2 regions of the Blautia sp. OF03-13 genome follow, and region 1 is predicted to be linked to the other one. Evidence: predicted binding sites of a transcription regulator. Region 1 holds the regulator's gene; the other holds the start of a gene.
The links. Region 1 encodes NrdR, which represses ribonucleotide reductase genes. Its sites were predicted from a motif close to CACAANATNTTGTG; they were not measured.

Region 1 (7,654 bases):
TCCATGTCGAGCAGTGCTTTTTTCTCAACGATTGTCTTGATATTCTTATTGACGTAGCGGTTTTTCTCATCCGTGACAATCATACAGTCCCTCGTTCTGCCAATCTGGCGCGATACATAGTCCAGCGCATTGCAGGCTCCGGCGGAAACGCCAATCACATGAGGGATATAATACTCCTGCTCCATCAGAAAGTCCAGCGCTCCTGCTGTAAAGACGCCGCGATTGGCCCCTCCTTCCAGTATGACTGCTCCGGATTTTGTTATGCTGTAATTTTTTGTCTCATTCATTCTCCTGCACTCTCCTATTTTTCACAATGACACATTACTTCCTGCACAGAGCAATGCCGGAGCAGATCGGAAAATCCCGACACGCTCCGGCCCTTCTGCCTGTTTTATCTGTTTTCCAGCGGAACATAGTCCACTTCATCTTTGACACTCTTGTACGCCGGGCGGATGATCTTGTCGGTGTTGATCAGTTCCTCCATCCGGTGTGCACTCCAGCCGACGATACGCGCGCAGGCGAACATCGGGGTGTAGAGCTCCAGCGGAAGATCCAGCATGCTGTAAACGAAGCCGCTGTAGAAGTCGACGTTTGCGGATACACCTTTGTAAATATGGCGCTCCTCGCCGATGATCTTCGGAGCCAGTTCCTCGACCATAGCGTACAGCCGGTAATCTTTCTCTCTGTGTTTTTCTTTTGCCAGCTGCTCAACGAAGCTCTTAAAGATGCGCGCACGCGGGTCGGAAATGGAGTAAACCGCATGGCCCATACCGTAAATCAGACCTTTCTGGTCGAACGCCTCTTTGTGCAGCAGCTTTCTTAAGTAATTCGATACTTCTTCCTCATCCGTCCAGTCTTTGACGTGTGACTTCATATCGTCGAACATCCGCACAACCTTGATGTTTGCACCGCCGTGCTTCGGTCCCTTTAAGGAGCCGAGCGCCGCTGCAATTGCGGAGTACGTATCGGTTCCGGAAGAAGAAACAACATGTGTTGTAAAGGTCGAGTTGTTACCGCCGCCGTGCTCCATGTGGAGAACGAGGGCAAGATCGAGGATCTTCGCCTCCAGCGGAGTGTACTTCTGATCCGGTCGGAGCATCAGAAGAATATTTTCTGCAGTCGAAAGCTTCTTCGACGGGTTGTGGATATATAAACTTTTTCCCTTGATATAATGGTTGTACGCCTGATAGCCATAGACGGACAGCATCGGGAAAACAGAAATCAGGTTAATGCACTGGCGAAGCACATTCGGAAGGGAGGTATCATCTGCGTGGTTGTCGTACGCGTACAGGGTCAGAACGCTTCGGGACAGAGTGTTCATCATGTCCTTGGTCGGCGCTTTCATAACAACGTCACGCACAAAGTTCTTCGGCAGGGACTGCTGCTGTTTTAAGATTGTCTTAAAATGATTGAGCTGCTCTTCATTCGGCAGATTTCCAAATAAGAGCAGATACGCAACTTCTTCGAATCCCATACGGTTTTCACTTAAAAAGCCCTGGGTCAGTTTTTCCACGTTGATGCCGCGGTAGTACAGACGTCCGTCACACGGCGTTTTGACGCCGTCAATGATATCCGAAGACACAACGTTTGAAATCTGTGTCAGTCCCGCAAGGACGCCAACGCCGTTGATATCGCGCAGTCCGCGTTTTACATCGTATTGCCCATACAGCGAAACATCCATTTTGGAGTTATCCAGACAGATGTTTGTCAGTTCCTCTATTTCCGGTGTTACTTTCATGCTAAAAGCCATATGCATTCCCCTTTCTCTTCTCTCTTTTTACTTACTTTCACTCATTATAGCATTAAACCAGGGGATTCGTATACTGAAATTTTTATAAACATTCGGAAAATTTTCGTAAGATTTTGTCTCACAAAAGGTATCAGGCTTCTGTTTTACATGCATCGAAGGCTTGATCCAGTGCGTCCAGGAAGTCTCCCATCACGTAATACAGCGTCTCAAACCGCAGATAATCGAGGACGTTTTCATCCCACATAAACTTCAGCACCGGCGGGAATTCCTCATCGGACTCCCAGAACTGGAAGACGAGCGGCAGAAACGGAAAGACATGAAAAACAAAAGCAGCGTCTCCCGGGGAATATGGTTTTCCGCTAAGGGAAACGCATGCTTTTTTCAGCTGTTCCACATGCCCGTCATACCGTGCGGCGCGGCTGTCGTGAACGCCGGACGCAATCGTGCGGCCTTTGATCGTTCCCTTTAAGGAATTGGTGCGCGCATACGTGCCGGCGAGCACAATCTCCTTCTTTCCGCAGCAGAGCAGGTCGAAAATCGTCAGTGTCTCATTGAAACTGCCCTGGTGCACATGAAGAAAATGGTCTTTTGAGCCCTCTACAACGCCGGTATGGCGGTTCACTCTCCACTCCTCAAAAAGGTACGGCACATAGAAATAATCGTCATCAAAGGCAAAGCCATACTTCCCTTCGATCTCCTTCTGATCGTACGTCAGAAAGCGCTCCTGCATCTGATCGCGCATTTTAATATAGTTCGACACTTCCATTTTTTTGCCTCCCGCTATTTGTCGAGCATCTTTTTCAGCTCGTCCATGAACGTGTTGACATCCTTGAACTCGCGGTAAATCGACGCAAAACGGACGTACGCCACCTGATCCAGGTCTTTTAAGTAATGCATGACCTTCTCTCCGATCACAGAGCTTGGAATCTCGCGTTCCTCGCCGTTGAAAAGCTCCGTCTCCACCTTGTTGACCATCTCGTTGATCTTCTCGGCGGACACCGGCCGTTTGTGGCAGGCGCGCAGGATGCCGGTCTCGATTTTCGAGCGGTCATACTGCTCGCGGTTCATATCTTTTTTGATGACGATCAAAGGGATCGTCTCCACTTTTTCGTATGTCGTAAAGCGTCTGCCGCAGACATCGCACATCCGGCGGCGGCGGATCGCATTGCTGTCTTCAATCGGGCGTGAATCCACAACCCGGGTATTATCCTGATTACAAAATGGACATCTCATATCTTTCGTCCTCGTTTCTAAATAAGTATTTCGGAAAGTTTTCTACTTTTACAGTATACGCATTTTTCCGTGAAATTCAAGTCAACTGCAGCAACATTTTCGCATATGTTTTTCCATAGGAATCTGTAAAAAGGAGCACCGCATGCGCGTTGTAGATCTCCGCCAGAAAGAAGTTATCAATATCTGTACCTGCAAAACGCTCGGCTGTCCGATTGATGTGGAATTCAATCCAAAAACGGGACATCTTACCGGACTCGTTCTTCCGGGTCCTGTGAAATTCTGCGGCTTTTTCTGCCACGGCGAGGATTTTGTGATCCCATGGGACCGCATCTGCCAGATCGGCAACGATATCATTCTTGTCGAAATTCCGGAAAAAGAGAAAAAGCAGCCCTGATCAACGGATATGAAAACCGAATTCCGATTCCAGCGGAATCTTCGTCCATTTTGCATCCGTGATTTCGATGTAGCTGGAGGTGCGGATCCTTTTGATCATCTCCGTGATCGTCTCCTCATCACCCTGCACCTCCATCTCCACCGTCTCATCCCAGCAGTTTCTCACCCAGCCGGTCAGTCCGAGCTGGTAGGCAGCATAATACGCCCGGTAACGGAACCCCACGCCCTGCACCTGGCCGTAGAAAATCACATGGTACCGGATTTCTTCTTTTTCGTCTCTTCTGTCTCGTTTCTCTGTCTCGTTCATATTTCTCTGCCTCCCAACAGTCATTGCCTAAAATTCGTCTGCCGTCGCACAGTACAGCGGAAGCGGGAACCAGTCGGATGGAATGTTCTTCCAGATTTCAGATGGAACCTTGCTTCCCTTACTTGCCAGCGGTGAAAGAAGCAGTTCCTGCGCCTGCTCCCGGTTGAGTACATCTGCCCCCGGATGGGCTTCCCGTGTCACGGTCACAGTTCCATCTTTTACCGTCACGGTCAGCGGCTGTCCCTCCAGTACGGCGAACCACGTTCCATCACTGATGCCCATCGTCTCTGCTTTCATGGTCAGCATTGCCTCGATGACGTCTGCAAATTGGAAAATACGGTACATCGCGGAACCGCAGCGCTCTTTTGTGAAGCTTTCGCAGACTTCCGATAACGCTGCTGCTTTTCCGGTCTCATACACCGGAATGGAAATGAAAAGAGAGTCAAGCGCATTTTCTTTTAAATAAGCGGCAAGTGCAGGAACGAAATCCTGTTCCTCCAGCACTTCTGCTTCCACAACCTGGTTTCCGCCGCAAAGTGCCAGATATCCGATCCGCTCACCGTTTTTCCAGATTGCAATTGCCTGCTCGCCGAACGTTTTCAGGCAGGCTTTCACATCCTCTCTTACCACGTAAAGCGGTTTTTCCTCATTCAGCTTCTTTGCAAAGGCTGCCGCCTCTTCGTCCGCTTCGCCGTTTTCCGGAAACAGCGGCGCAAAGGTGTAAGCGGAGAGTTCCCCGTTTTTCCAGGTATGGCGCACATTTGCCACATCCAGGTAAAACGTGTATTTTTCACTTCCCGGCGTAAAGCCAAAGTAGGCATACCGCTGTCTCTGACCGTCCAGTGCCAGAAGATCACACGTTCCTTCCAGATCCGTAATCCAGTCGCCAAGAAGACGCTTCATGTGGCCTTCGCCCCTTGCCTTTGGATGCACGGAAACGCTTCCTACATATCCTGCGCGGAGCAGCTTACCCCCTGCTGCCATTTGCTGCGGAAGCACCGCAATCTCGGCCCGGAGTCTGCCGTTTTCCGCAACAGCGACGCGGTGGATCCGTGCCATTTCCGGTCCTGCCTGATAAACCCTTGGGATTAACTGCTCAAAGTCGTGCGGACGGTGTGCCATGCTGAACACGTAGTTTGCAAGTTCGATGCAGTCCTCCCACTCTTCCGGCTTTGCAAGTCTGTACTCTGTCATAATGTAAAAACCTCCTGATCCTAAAAACCCTTTTGTTTTTGCTCTTCTTTTTCTCTATCCTAACGGATTTTTGTCCTTTTGTCACGAAAATTCCGAACAAATTGCAATATTTTTGCTATATCTGGTAAAAAAAGGAAACGCGCCCGGAAATTTTCATTCCAGGCGCGTTTCCCTTTTCTCAATGTTTCCTGTTTTACTGGATTCCTTTTACGGTGTAATCCTGTGCCTCTACGGCTGTTTTCAGCACATTGTCTGATACCGGAGCTGTCAGTGTTACAACGGCTGTTCCTTTTTCATGGCTTACTTCTGCGGATGCAACACCCTCGATTGCCTCAAGTGTTTTCTTCACTCTTGCCTCGCAGTGGCCGCACATCATGCCCTCGATTGTCATGGTTTTTACCATTCCCTGTTCTGTTGTCATGTTCAGATCCTCCTTTTGAATTTCGTTTTTGATTCTTTTATCTTTTGACGCGTCATGCATCCGAAACAGATTCAGACGCAGGGCGTTTGTCACAACGCAGAAGCTCGAAAGGCTCATCGCCGCCGCACCGAACATCGGGTTCAGCTTCCAGCCGAACAGCGGGATCCATACGCCCGCAGCCAGCGGAATACCGATGATATTGTAAATGAGGCCCAGAACAAATTCTCGTGAATGTTCCTGAGGGTCGCACGGCTTAAGCGGATCGCTGCCGGTACATCGGAGAGGCGGCTCTTCATCAGGACAACGTCTGCCGCATCGATCGCGATATCGGTTCCTGCTCCGATGGCAATACCGATATCCGCACTGGTCAGAGCCGGTGCATCGTTGATGCCGTCTCCTACCATCGCTACTTTTCCTTTTTCTTTCAGGCGGCTGATGACCGCTTCTTTTCCATCCGGCAGAACGCCTGCGATGACTTCGTCCACACCTGCCTGTGCGCCGATGGCACGCGCGGTGCGCTCATTGTCTCCGGTCAGCATCACGACACGGATTCCCATATTCTGCAGCTCTTTCACCGCACGCGGGCTGTCCTCTTTGATGACATCCGCAACCGCGATCATACCGAGCATCTTTCCGTCTTCACTGAAGAACAGCGGTGTCTTTCCTTCTTCGGAAAGTTTTGCTGCCTGCTCTTCCATCTGTTTCGAGAGAACCGCTTTTTTCGTAATCAGTGCGCGGTTGCCTCCGCAGAGCTCTTTTCCGTTCCGTTTTGCCACAAGGCCGTTTCCAGGAAGCGCAGAGAAATCACTGACTTCTTCGCGGGCCAGGCCTTTTTCCTCTGCAAGTGCAAGAATCGCACGGGCCAGCGGATGCTCACTTTTGTGCTCCAGTGCAAAGGCACCTTTTAAAAGCTCCTCCTCACTTACACCGTCCGCCGGGACAAGATCGGTTACCTGCGGCTCTCCGCTTGTGATGGTTCCAGTCTTATCGAGTGCAACGATCTGTGTTTTTCCTGTCTCCTCGAGAGAAACTGCGGTTTTGAACATCGTTCCGTGTTTTGCTCCCATTCCGTTTCCGACCATGATCGCAACCGGTGTTGCAAGGCCGAGCGCACATGGGCAGCTGATAACGAGAACGGAAATACCTCTTGCAAGAGCAAAGCCGACGCTCTCTCCTGCAAACAGCCAGATCACAATTGTAGCAAGTGCAATGCAGATAACGGCCGGCACAAAAATACCGGAAACTTTATCGGCCACTTCGGCGATCGGCGCTTTTGTCGCTGCCGCATCGCTGACCATCTGAATGATCTGGGAGAGTGTTGTGTCTTCTCCGACTCTCGTCGCCTCACAGGTCAGGAAACCGGACTGGTTTAAGGTCGCCGCCGATACGCGGTCGCCGGCCTCTTTATCCACCGGAACACTCTCGCCAGTCAGCGCGGATTCGTTGACGGCACTCGTTCCCTCCAGGACAACGCCGTCCACCGGAATATTTTCGCCCGGGCGGACGATGAAATGATCGCCCTTTTTCACCTGATCAATGCCGACTTCCACTTCTTTTCCGTCTCTTAAGAGAACAGCGGTCTTCGGAGCCAGCTTCATCAGACTCTTTAACGCATCGGTCGTTTTTCCTTTGGAAATCGACTCCAGCATTTTTCCGACGGTAATCAGGGTCAGAATCATGGCTGCGGACTCGAAGTAAAATTCATGCATATAGCTCATGACTGCATCCATGTCCCCCTGTACCTGCGCTCCCGTCATGGCAAACAGGGCGTAGACGCTGTATACAAACGATGCGGTAGAACCAAGCGCTACCAGCGTGTCCATGTTCGGTGCTTTATGCCAGAGGCTCTTGAAACCGCTGATAAAGAATTTCTGGTTGATGACCATGACCGCAACGGTAAGCAGGAGCTGTACCAGTCCCATTGCGATGTGGTTTCCTTCAAAGAATTTCGGCAGCGGCCATCCCCACATCATATGGCCCATGGAGAAATACATGAGCGGAATCAAAAGAAAAACGGAACTCACCAGACGGCGTCTCATGACCGGTGTTTCCTTGTCTTTCAGCATCTCTTCGTATTCTGCTGTGGAAGCCGACTGTGATGTGCTTCCCTTCTCGCCTTTTTTCGATGCACCGTAGCCTGCATTTTCCACGGCGGCAATAATCTCTGCCGGGGAGGCCGTTCCCTCCACGCCCATGGAATTTGTCAGAAGGCTGACTGCGCAGGATGTGACACCGGGTACCTTTGACACGGCTTTTTCGACACGGGTCTGGCAGGCGGCGCAGCTCATACCGGTTACATTGTACTGTTCCATCGTATGTCTTCCTTTCTGTAGTTTTGGCTTTTCTTTTTCGCATA
Region 2 (7,654 bases), on a different contig from region 1:
GAGCAGCAGAAACAGCACGATGAGATGGCCGAGCTTCGAAAGAGCCAGGTCGGAACGGGAGACCGCTCCGAGAAGATCCGTACGTACAACTTCCCGCAGGGACGTGTGACGGATCACAGAATCAAACTGACCTTATACAAACTGGACGCCATTATGAACGGCGATCTGGATGAAATCATCGACAGTCTGATTGCAGCCGATCAGGCCGCAAAGCTGAGCAGCATGCAGGAAGAAGCATAATAATAAACGCTGCGAATCACGATTGGTCTACAGGATCGATTGTTGATAGAATAAACAGGAGAAAAAAGGGGAAAAGAGAAAGGGAAAACGCTATGAAGAAAACAGCACTTGTGATCATGGCAGCCGGAATCGGCAGCAGATTTGGAAAGGGAATCAAACAGCTTGAGCCAGTAGGACCAAACGGGGAGATCATCATGGATTATTCCATCCACGATGCACTGGAAGCCGGCTTCAACAAAGTAGTCTTCATCATCCGCAAGGATCTGGAGAAAGATTTCAAGGAAGTCATCGGCAACCGCATCAGCAAAATCACAGAGGTGGAATATGCATTCCAGGAGCTCGATGATCTGCCGGCAGGCTTTGCAAAACCGGAAGGCCGTACCAAACCGTGGGGAACCGGCCAGGCCGTTCTTGCCTGCAAAGGTCTTGTAAAAGAGCCGTTTGCTGTTATCAATGCTGATGACTATTACGGAAAAGAGCCGTTCGTAAAACTGCACGACTACCTCGTACAGGAGCATGATGTGGATGAAGTTATGCCGATCTCCATGGCAGGATTCGTGCTTGGAAACACCTTAAGTGACAACGGCGGTGTCACAAGAGGTGTCTGCGTCGTTGATGAAAACGGAAACCTGACCGGTGTCAACGAGACGAAAAACATCGTAAAGACCGCAGAGGGCGCAGGCGTTGAAAAAGAAGACGGAACGGTTGATCCGATCGACAAAAACTCCCTTGTTTCCATGAACATGTGGGGACTGCAGCCGGAGTTCATTGATCTTCTGGAGAAAGGCTTTGTTGAATTCCTTTCTGCACAGAAAGAGGGAGATGTAAAAGGCGAGTACCTCCTTCCGATCTACATCGACGAGCTGCTGCACGCAGGAAAAGCAGAAGTAAAAGTTCTTCCGACCGACGCAGAGTGGTTCGGCGTAACGTATCAGGAAGACAAAGCTTCCGTAACAGAAGCATTCCGCAAACTGATTGCGGACGGCGTATACAGCGAGAAGCTGTACGACTAATTACGATATTTTGTTATTTGAGTGAATAACCAGAAAAAGCGTGTTTGAATGATTGCAAAAAATTTCAGACACGCTTTCTGCCCGAAAGGGGAAAGGAGCATACCATGGGTAAATATTTTGGAACAGATGGATTTCGCGGAGAAGCAAACATTGATCTGACGGTTGAGCATGCATATAAAGTGGGAAGATTCCTCGGATGGTATTTCGGAAAAGACCACAAAGCACAGATCGTCATTGGAAAAGACACCAGACGCTCCAGCTACATGTTCGAATATTCGCTGGTAGCAGGACTGACCGCATCGGGAGCAGACGCTTATCTGCTGCACGTAACGACCACCCCGAGCGTTTCCTATGTTGTCCGTACCGAAAACTTTGACTGCGGAATTATGATCTCCGCCAGCCACAACCCGTTCTATGACAACGGAATTAAAGTCATCAACGGCCTGGGACAGAAACTGGAAGCCGACATCGAAGCGCAGATCGAAGCCTACATCGACGACGGAACACCGAAGATCCCGTTCGCAACGAGAGAAGACATCGGACGCACCGTGGATTTTGCAGCCGGAAGAAACCGCTACATTGGACACCTGATCTCGATTCCGACAAAATCCTTTAAAAACATGAGAGTCGGACTCGACTGCTCCAACGGAAGTGCCTCTTCCGTAGCCAAGAGCGTGTTTGATGCCATCGGCGCCAAGACATATGTGATCCACAACGAGCCGGACGGAACAAACATCAACTGCGGCTGTGGTTCCACCCACATCGAAGAGCTTCAGAAATATGTAAGAGAGAAACACCTCGATGTCGGATTTGCCTACGACGGAGACGCAGACCGCTGCATCGCTGTCGATGAGCTGGGAAATGTGGTAGACGGAGACCTGATCATGTATGTCTGCGGTAAATACTTAAAAGAAAAAGGCCAGTTAAACGGAGATACGATTGTGACCACGATCATGTCAAACCTCGGTCTTTACAAAGCGTGTGACCGCGCCGGTATCCGGTATGAGAAGACGGCAGTCGGCGACAAATACGTGTGCGAGAACATGATGGCAAACGGCTATTCTCTCGGCGGAGAGCAGTCCGGCCACATCATTTTCAGCAAGCACGCGACGACCGGTGACGGAATCCTGACCTCCCTGATGGTGATGGAAGTGCTGATAGATAAGAAACTCCCGCTCAGCACCCTGACAGCCGAGGTAGTGATTTACCCGCAGCTCTTAAAGAATGTCCGCGTGGCAAACAAAGCAGCTGCAAAGGCCAACCCGGCAGTACAGAAAGCAGTAGAAGACGTAGCAGAGGCCCTGGGCGATGACGGACGCATCCTCGTAAGAGAGAGCGGCACCGAGCCGGTGATCCGTGTCATGGTGGAAGCACCGGACGACGCAACGTGTGCAAAATACGTAGACCAGGTTGTTTCTGTGATGCATAAAGAAGGACTTGTGACAGAATGAAAAAAAGACTGGTAATCTTTTTTCTGGCGGCGGCAATGGTGCTTGGCGGCTGTGAAAATAAAAATTCAAAGCTTTATAAAAAGGGCATCGAGGCGCTCGAACAGAAGGACTACGTAACGTCGATTGCGATGCTGGAGGGAGCCGTAAAGGCAGGCGACCGACTGGCGGAGAGCTACCGGTCGCTCGGCATCGCTTATCTGAAAAGCCAGGAGTATGACAAGGCAAAAGAGGCTTTCAAGAGCAGTCTTTCGAGCATGAAGCACAAAGACGCGGAGTTTTCGCGCGATGTCATGTATTACGAGGCGGAAACCTGCGTACAGGCCGGAGATCTGGATGGAGCCATTGAGATCTGCACCAATATTCAGGAAGAAAAGGCCGATGCCGATGCGCTGTTCCTTAGGGGACGCGCGTACTTCCTGCAGAAGAATTACGAGCAGGCGAAGGTGGATTTTGATGCGGCAGTGGAGACGAAGGAGAGCTATCAGCTCTGCCTTGACATTTACGAGCTGTATCAGGAGAGCAGCATGAAGGCGGACGGAGACCGTTACCTCGAAGCGGCAGTGAAGATTGAGCCGAAAACGACCGAGGATTATTATAACATCGGCTGCGCATACTACTATCTGGAGGAGCAGGACGAGGCGGTCAAAGCGTTCTCGAAGGCAATGAAGGACGGCAGCAGCGCGGCGATGGAAATGCTCGGCGAGGTTTACCTTTCCAATGGTCAGAACGACGAGGCGAAAGCACTGTTTTCTTCGTATCTTTCGACAGATGGCTTTGCGGCGGCAGCAAACAACGGGCTGGCGCTCTGCGCACTTGCGGAAAACGACACGGACAGTGCACTCTCGTATATCGAGGAAGGACTCAAAACGGCAGAGGATTCCGACCGGGAAAATCTGCTGTTCAACCAGATTGTATCCTATGAAAAACGGGCGGATTTTGATACCGCGAAGTCGCTGATGGCGGATTTTCTGGCAGCATACCCGGAAAACACCGCGGCGCAGCGGGAAAATACGTTTCTCCAGAACCGATAACAGACGGAGGAAGTTGGATTGTTTGATTTAAGAGAAGAACAGGAGCGCGTGATTCTGGTCGGCGTACAGGAAAACGGCGGCGCAAACGCAGAAGAATCGCTCGACGAGCTGGCGGAACTGGCCAGCACCGCCGGTGCGAAGGTGGAGGGCCGCCTGGTGCAGGTGCGAGAGGCCATTCATCCGGGAACGTACATCGGAAAAGGAAAATTAGAGGAATTGAAAATTCTGGTGCGCGCCTGCGATGCGACGGGCATCATCTGCGACGATGAGCTCTCCTCGATCCAGTTAAAAGGGCTGGAGGAAGCACTGGAATGCAAGATCATGGACCGTACGCTTTTGATCCTGGATATCTTTGCGGCGCGCGCCGTGAGCAGCGAGGGTAAAATCCAGGTTGAGCTGGCCCAGTTAAAGTACCGTGCGTCCCGACTTTCCGGCCTTGGCACATCGCTTTCCCGTCTCGGCGGCGGAATCGGTACGAGAGGACCGGGAGAGAAAAAGCTGGAAACCGACCGGCGCCTGATCCGCACGCGTATTACGCAGTTAAAACGTGAGCTTGAGGAAGTACGCCAGCACAGAGAGCTCCTTCGTGAAGGCAGAAAACGTTCCAAAATCCCGGTAGCGGCGCTCGTAGGCTATACGTCAGCGGGAAAGAGCAGTCTTTTAAATGCACTGACAGGATCGGAAATTCTGGCAGATGCAATGCTGTTTTCCACGCTGGATACGACGACGCGGTCACTGACCCTTCCGGATGGACAGGAAATCCTGCTGACCGATACGGTTGGATTTATCAATAAGCTGCCACATCATCTGATCGATGCATTCCGCAGTACGCTGGAGGAAGCACGGTATGCCGACTATATTCTCCACGTTGTGGATACGTCAAATCCGCAGATGGAGCTGCAGATGCAGGTCGTGTACGATACGCTGCGGGAACTGAAAGTTGAGGACAAAAAGATCGTCACCCTGCTGAACAAGCAGGATAAGCTTCTCGCCCCGATGGTTGTAAAAGATTTCCGGGCAGACGCGAGCCTTGCGGTCTCTGCCAAAACAGGACAGGGACTCGAAGACCTCAAAAATTTACTCTCCTCGTGGATGATGGAGGGAAAAATCTATATCGAGCGCCTCTATCCGTACGATAAGGCGGGAACGATTTCACTGATCCGCGGATACGGAATTCTGCTCGAAGAAGAATATCTGCCGGAAGGCATCCGCGTAAAAGCCTATGTACCGAAGGATATCTATCCGAGGGTATAGAGGTATGGCAAGCGGGCTTAAAAACGGCAGTACATCCCTTTAAGCGCCGTACAGCGCCGAAAAATGGAAGGGACAGAACATAAGTAAAAGTACCATATCTAGTGATGTTAGAAAATTTCACACTAGATATGGTACTTTTTACTATTGACGGGAGAAACATGCTCTGCTATCATATGGTTCAGACACTGCAAAGAGTGGAACCTTAAAAAGGCCTTGCAGAAACGGTTGAATTAACAGGAGGGATTCCATGTTTCAGGTAGAAAAGAGAGACGGAACGATTGCAGAGTTCCAGATGAAAAAGATTACCGATGCGATTGGAAAAGCATTCGGCGCAAAAGATATGCAGTTCAGCGATGACATGCTTCAGATGCTGGCACTGCGCGTAACAGCGGACTTTCAGTCCAAGATCAAAGACGGAAAAATTTCAGTGGAGGCAATTCAGGACAGCGTGGAGAACGTGCTGATCCAGTGCGGCTACGCAGAAGTGGCAAAAGCTTACATTCTGTACCGCAAGCAGAGGGAAAAAATCCGCAACATGAAATCGACGATCGTAGACTACAAAGAGATCGTGGACAGCTACGTAAAAGTAGAGGACTGGCGTGTCAAAGAGAACTCGACTGTAACGTATTCTGTCGGCGGTCTGATCTTAAGCAATTCCGGCGCGATCACAGCCAACTACTGGTTATCAGAGATTTATGATGACGAGATCGCCGAGGCACACCGCAACGCGGATATTCACATCCACGACCTGTCGATGCTGACCGGCTACTGTGCAGGATGGTCGTTAAAACAGCTCATCAAAGAAGGACTTGGCGGCATCAACGGAAAGATTACTTCTTCTCCGGCAAGACATCTTTCGGTTCTGTGCAACCAGATGGTCAACTTCCTCGGCATTATGCAGAACGAGTGGGCAGGTGCGCAGGCATTTTCTTCATTTGATACGTATCTGGCGCCGTTCGTCAAAGTGGACAACTTAAGCTACGGCGAAGTGAAGAAGTGCATCGAGGCGTTTATCTACGGTGTCAACACACCGAGCCGCTGGGGAAGCCAGGCACCGTTCTCCAACATCACACTCGACTGGACCGTACCGGATGACCTCGCGGAGCTTCCGGCGATCGTCGGCGGTAAGGAGATGGACTTCAAGTACAAAGACTGTAAAAAAGAGATGGATATGGTCAACAAAGCGTTCATCGAGACGATGATCGAGGGAGATGCCAACGGAAGAGGCTTCCAGTACCCGATCCCGACCTACTCCATCACATCCGATTTTGACTGGTCCGATACGGAGAATAACCGTCTGCTGTTCGAAATGACTGCAAAATACGGTACCCCGTACTTCTCCAACTACATCAACAGCGATATGAAACCAAGCGACGTGCGCTCCATGTGCTGCCGTCTCCGCCTGGATCTGCGTGAGCTTCGAAAGAAAACAGGCGGATTCTTCGGTTCCGGCGAGAGCACCGGATCGGTCGGCGTTGTCACCATCAATATGCCGCGTATCGCATATCAGTCCAAAGATGAGAAAGAGTTCTACCGCCGTCTCGATCATATGATGGATATTGCCGCACGTTCGTTAAAGACGAAACGTGAGGTCATTACCCGCCTCCTGGACGAGGGACTGTATCCATATACGAAACGGTACCTTGGAACGTTTGAGAACCACTTCTCAACCATCGGTCTGATCGGTATGAACGAGGCCGGCTTAAATGCCGCATGGCTCGGAAAGGGTCTGGAGGATCCGAAGACACAGCAGTTTACGAAAGAAGTTCTGAACCATATGAGAGAGCGTCTTTCTGATTACCAGGAGGAGTATGGCGATCTGTACAACCTTGAGGCAACTCCGGCGGAGTCGACCGCATACCGTCTGGCAAAACATGACCGTGCAAAATGGCCGGATATCAAGACCGCAGGCCATGAGGGAGATACCCCGTACTATACCAACAGCTCCCATCTGCCGGTGGACTATACCGAGGATATTTTCTCTGCGCTTGATATTCAGGATGATCTGCAGACGCTGTACACCTCGGGAACTGTATTCCATGCGTTCCTTGGCGAAAAACTGCCGGACTGGAAAGCAGCAGCTTCCCTTGTGCGGAAGATTGCAGAGAACTACAAACTGCCGTACTACACGCTGTCCCCGACGTATTCTGTCTGTGCGAACGACGGATATCTCGCCGGCGAGCACTTTACATGTCCGATCTGTGGAAAAGAGGCAGAGGTTTACAGCCGCATCACGGGATATTATCGTCCGGTCAAGAACTGGAACGACGGAAAACGCCAGGAGTACAAGAACAGAACTGTATATGATATCATCCACTCCAAATCGCCGGAGCAGAAAATGAAATCGTACGGCGCAGCAGAGAAACTGGCAGAGCAGGCCGCTGGAAAAGAAGAGCCGAAAGCCGCTGCAGCAGATAAAATCGAGGAAGACGGCATGTACCTGTTCACGACAAGCACCTGCCCGAACTGCAAAATGGCAAAAGAAATGCTCGCCGAGGAGCAGTATGAGGTGATCGACGCAGAGCGTCACCCGGATCTTGCCGCACAGTACGGCATCATGCAGGCACCGACTCTTCTCGTTGTGGAGGACGGCCAGGCGCAGAAGATTGTGAATGCTTCCAATATCCAGAAATATGTGGATGAATATCTCTCCTAAATCTGTGCG

Region 2: a site for NrdR is predicted at 5,110-5,123, ahead of DXA55_RS04885 (ribonucleoside triphosphate reductase). Genes of this name have one in related genera too.

What each region holds. Positions count from the first base shown of each region.
Region 1 is NZ_QTVR01000011.1:39,832-47,485, reverse strand. Features, by position in the region: gene DXA55_RS10155 (patatin-like phospholipase family protein) at 1-287, opposite strand, end outside; gene DXA55_RS10150 (citrate/2-methylcitrate synthase) at 392-1,750, opposite strand; gene DXA55_RS10145 (DUF3786 domain-containing protein) at 1,881-2,516, opposite strand; gene nrdR (transcriptional regulator NrdR) at 2,531-2,983, opposite strand; gene DXA55_RS10135 (YlmC/YmxH family sporulation protein) at 3,126-3,377, shown strand; gene DXA55_RS10130 (acylphosphatase) at 3,378-3,683, opposite strand; gene DXA55_RS10125 (GNAT family N-acetyltransferase) at 3,711-4,877, opposite strand; partial or broken gene DXA55_RS10120 (heavy metal translocating P-type ATPase) at 5,071-7,610, opposite strand.
Region 2 is NZ_QTVR01000005.1:28,125-35,778, reverse strand. Features, by position in the region: gene prfA (peptide chain release factor 1) at 1-240, shown strand, start outside; gene DXA55_RS04905 (nucleotidyltransferase family protein) at 333-1,253, shown strand; gene glmM (phosphoglucosamine mutase) at 1,358-2,704, shown strand; gene DXA55_RS04895 (tetratricopeptide repeat protein) at 2,701-3,735, shown strand; gene hflX (GTPase HflX) at 3,754-4,989, shown strand; gene DXA55_RS04885 (ribonucleoside triphosphate reductase) at 5,237-7,645, shown strand.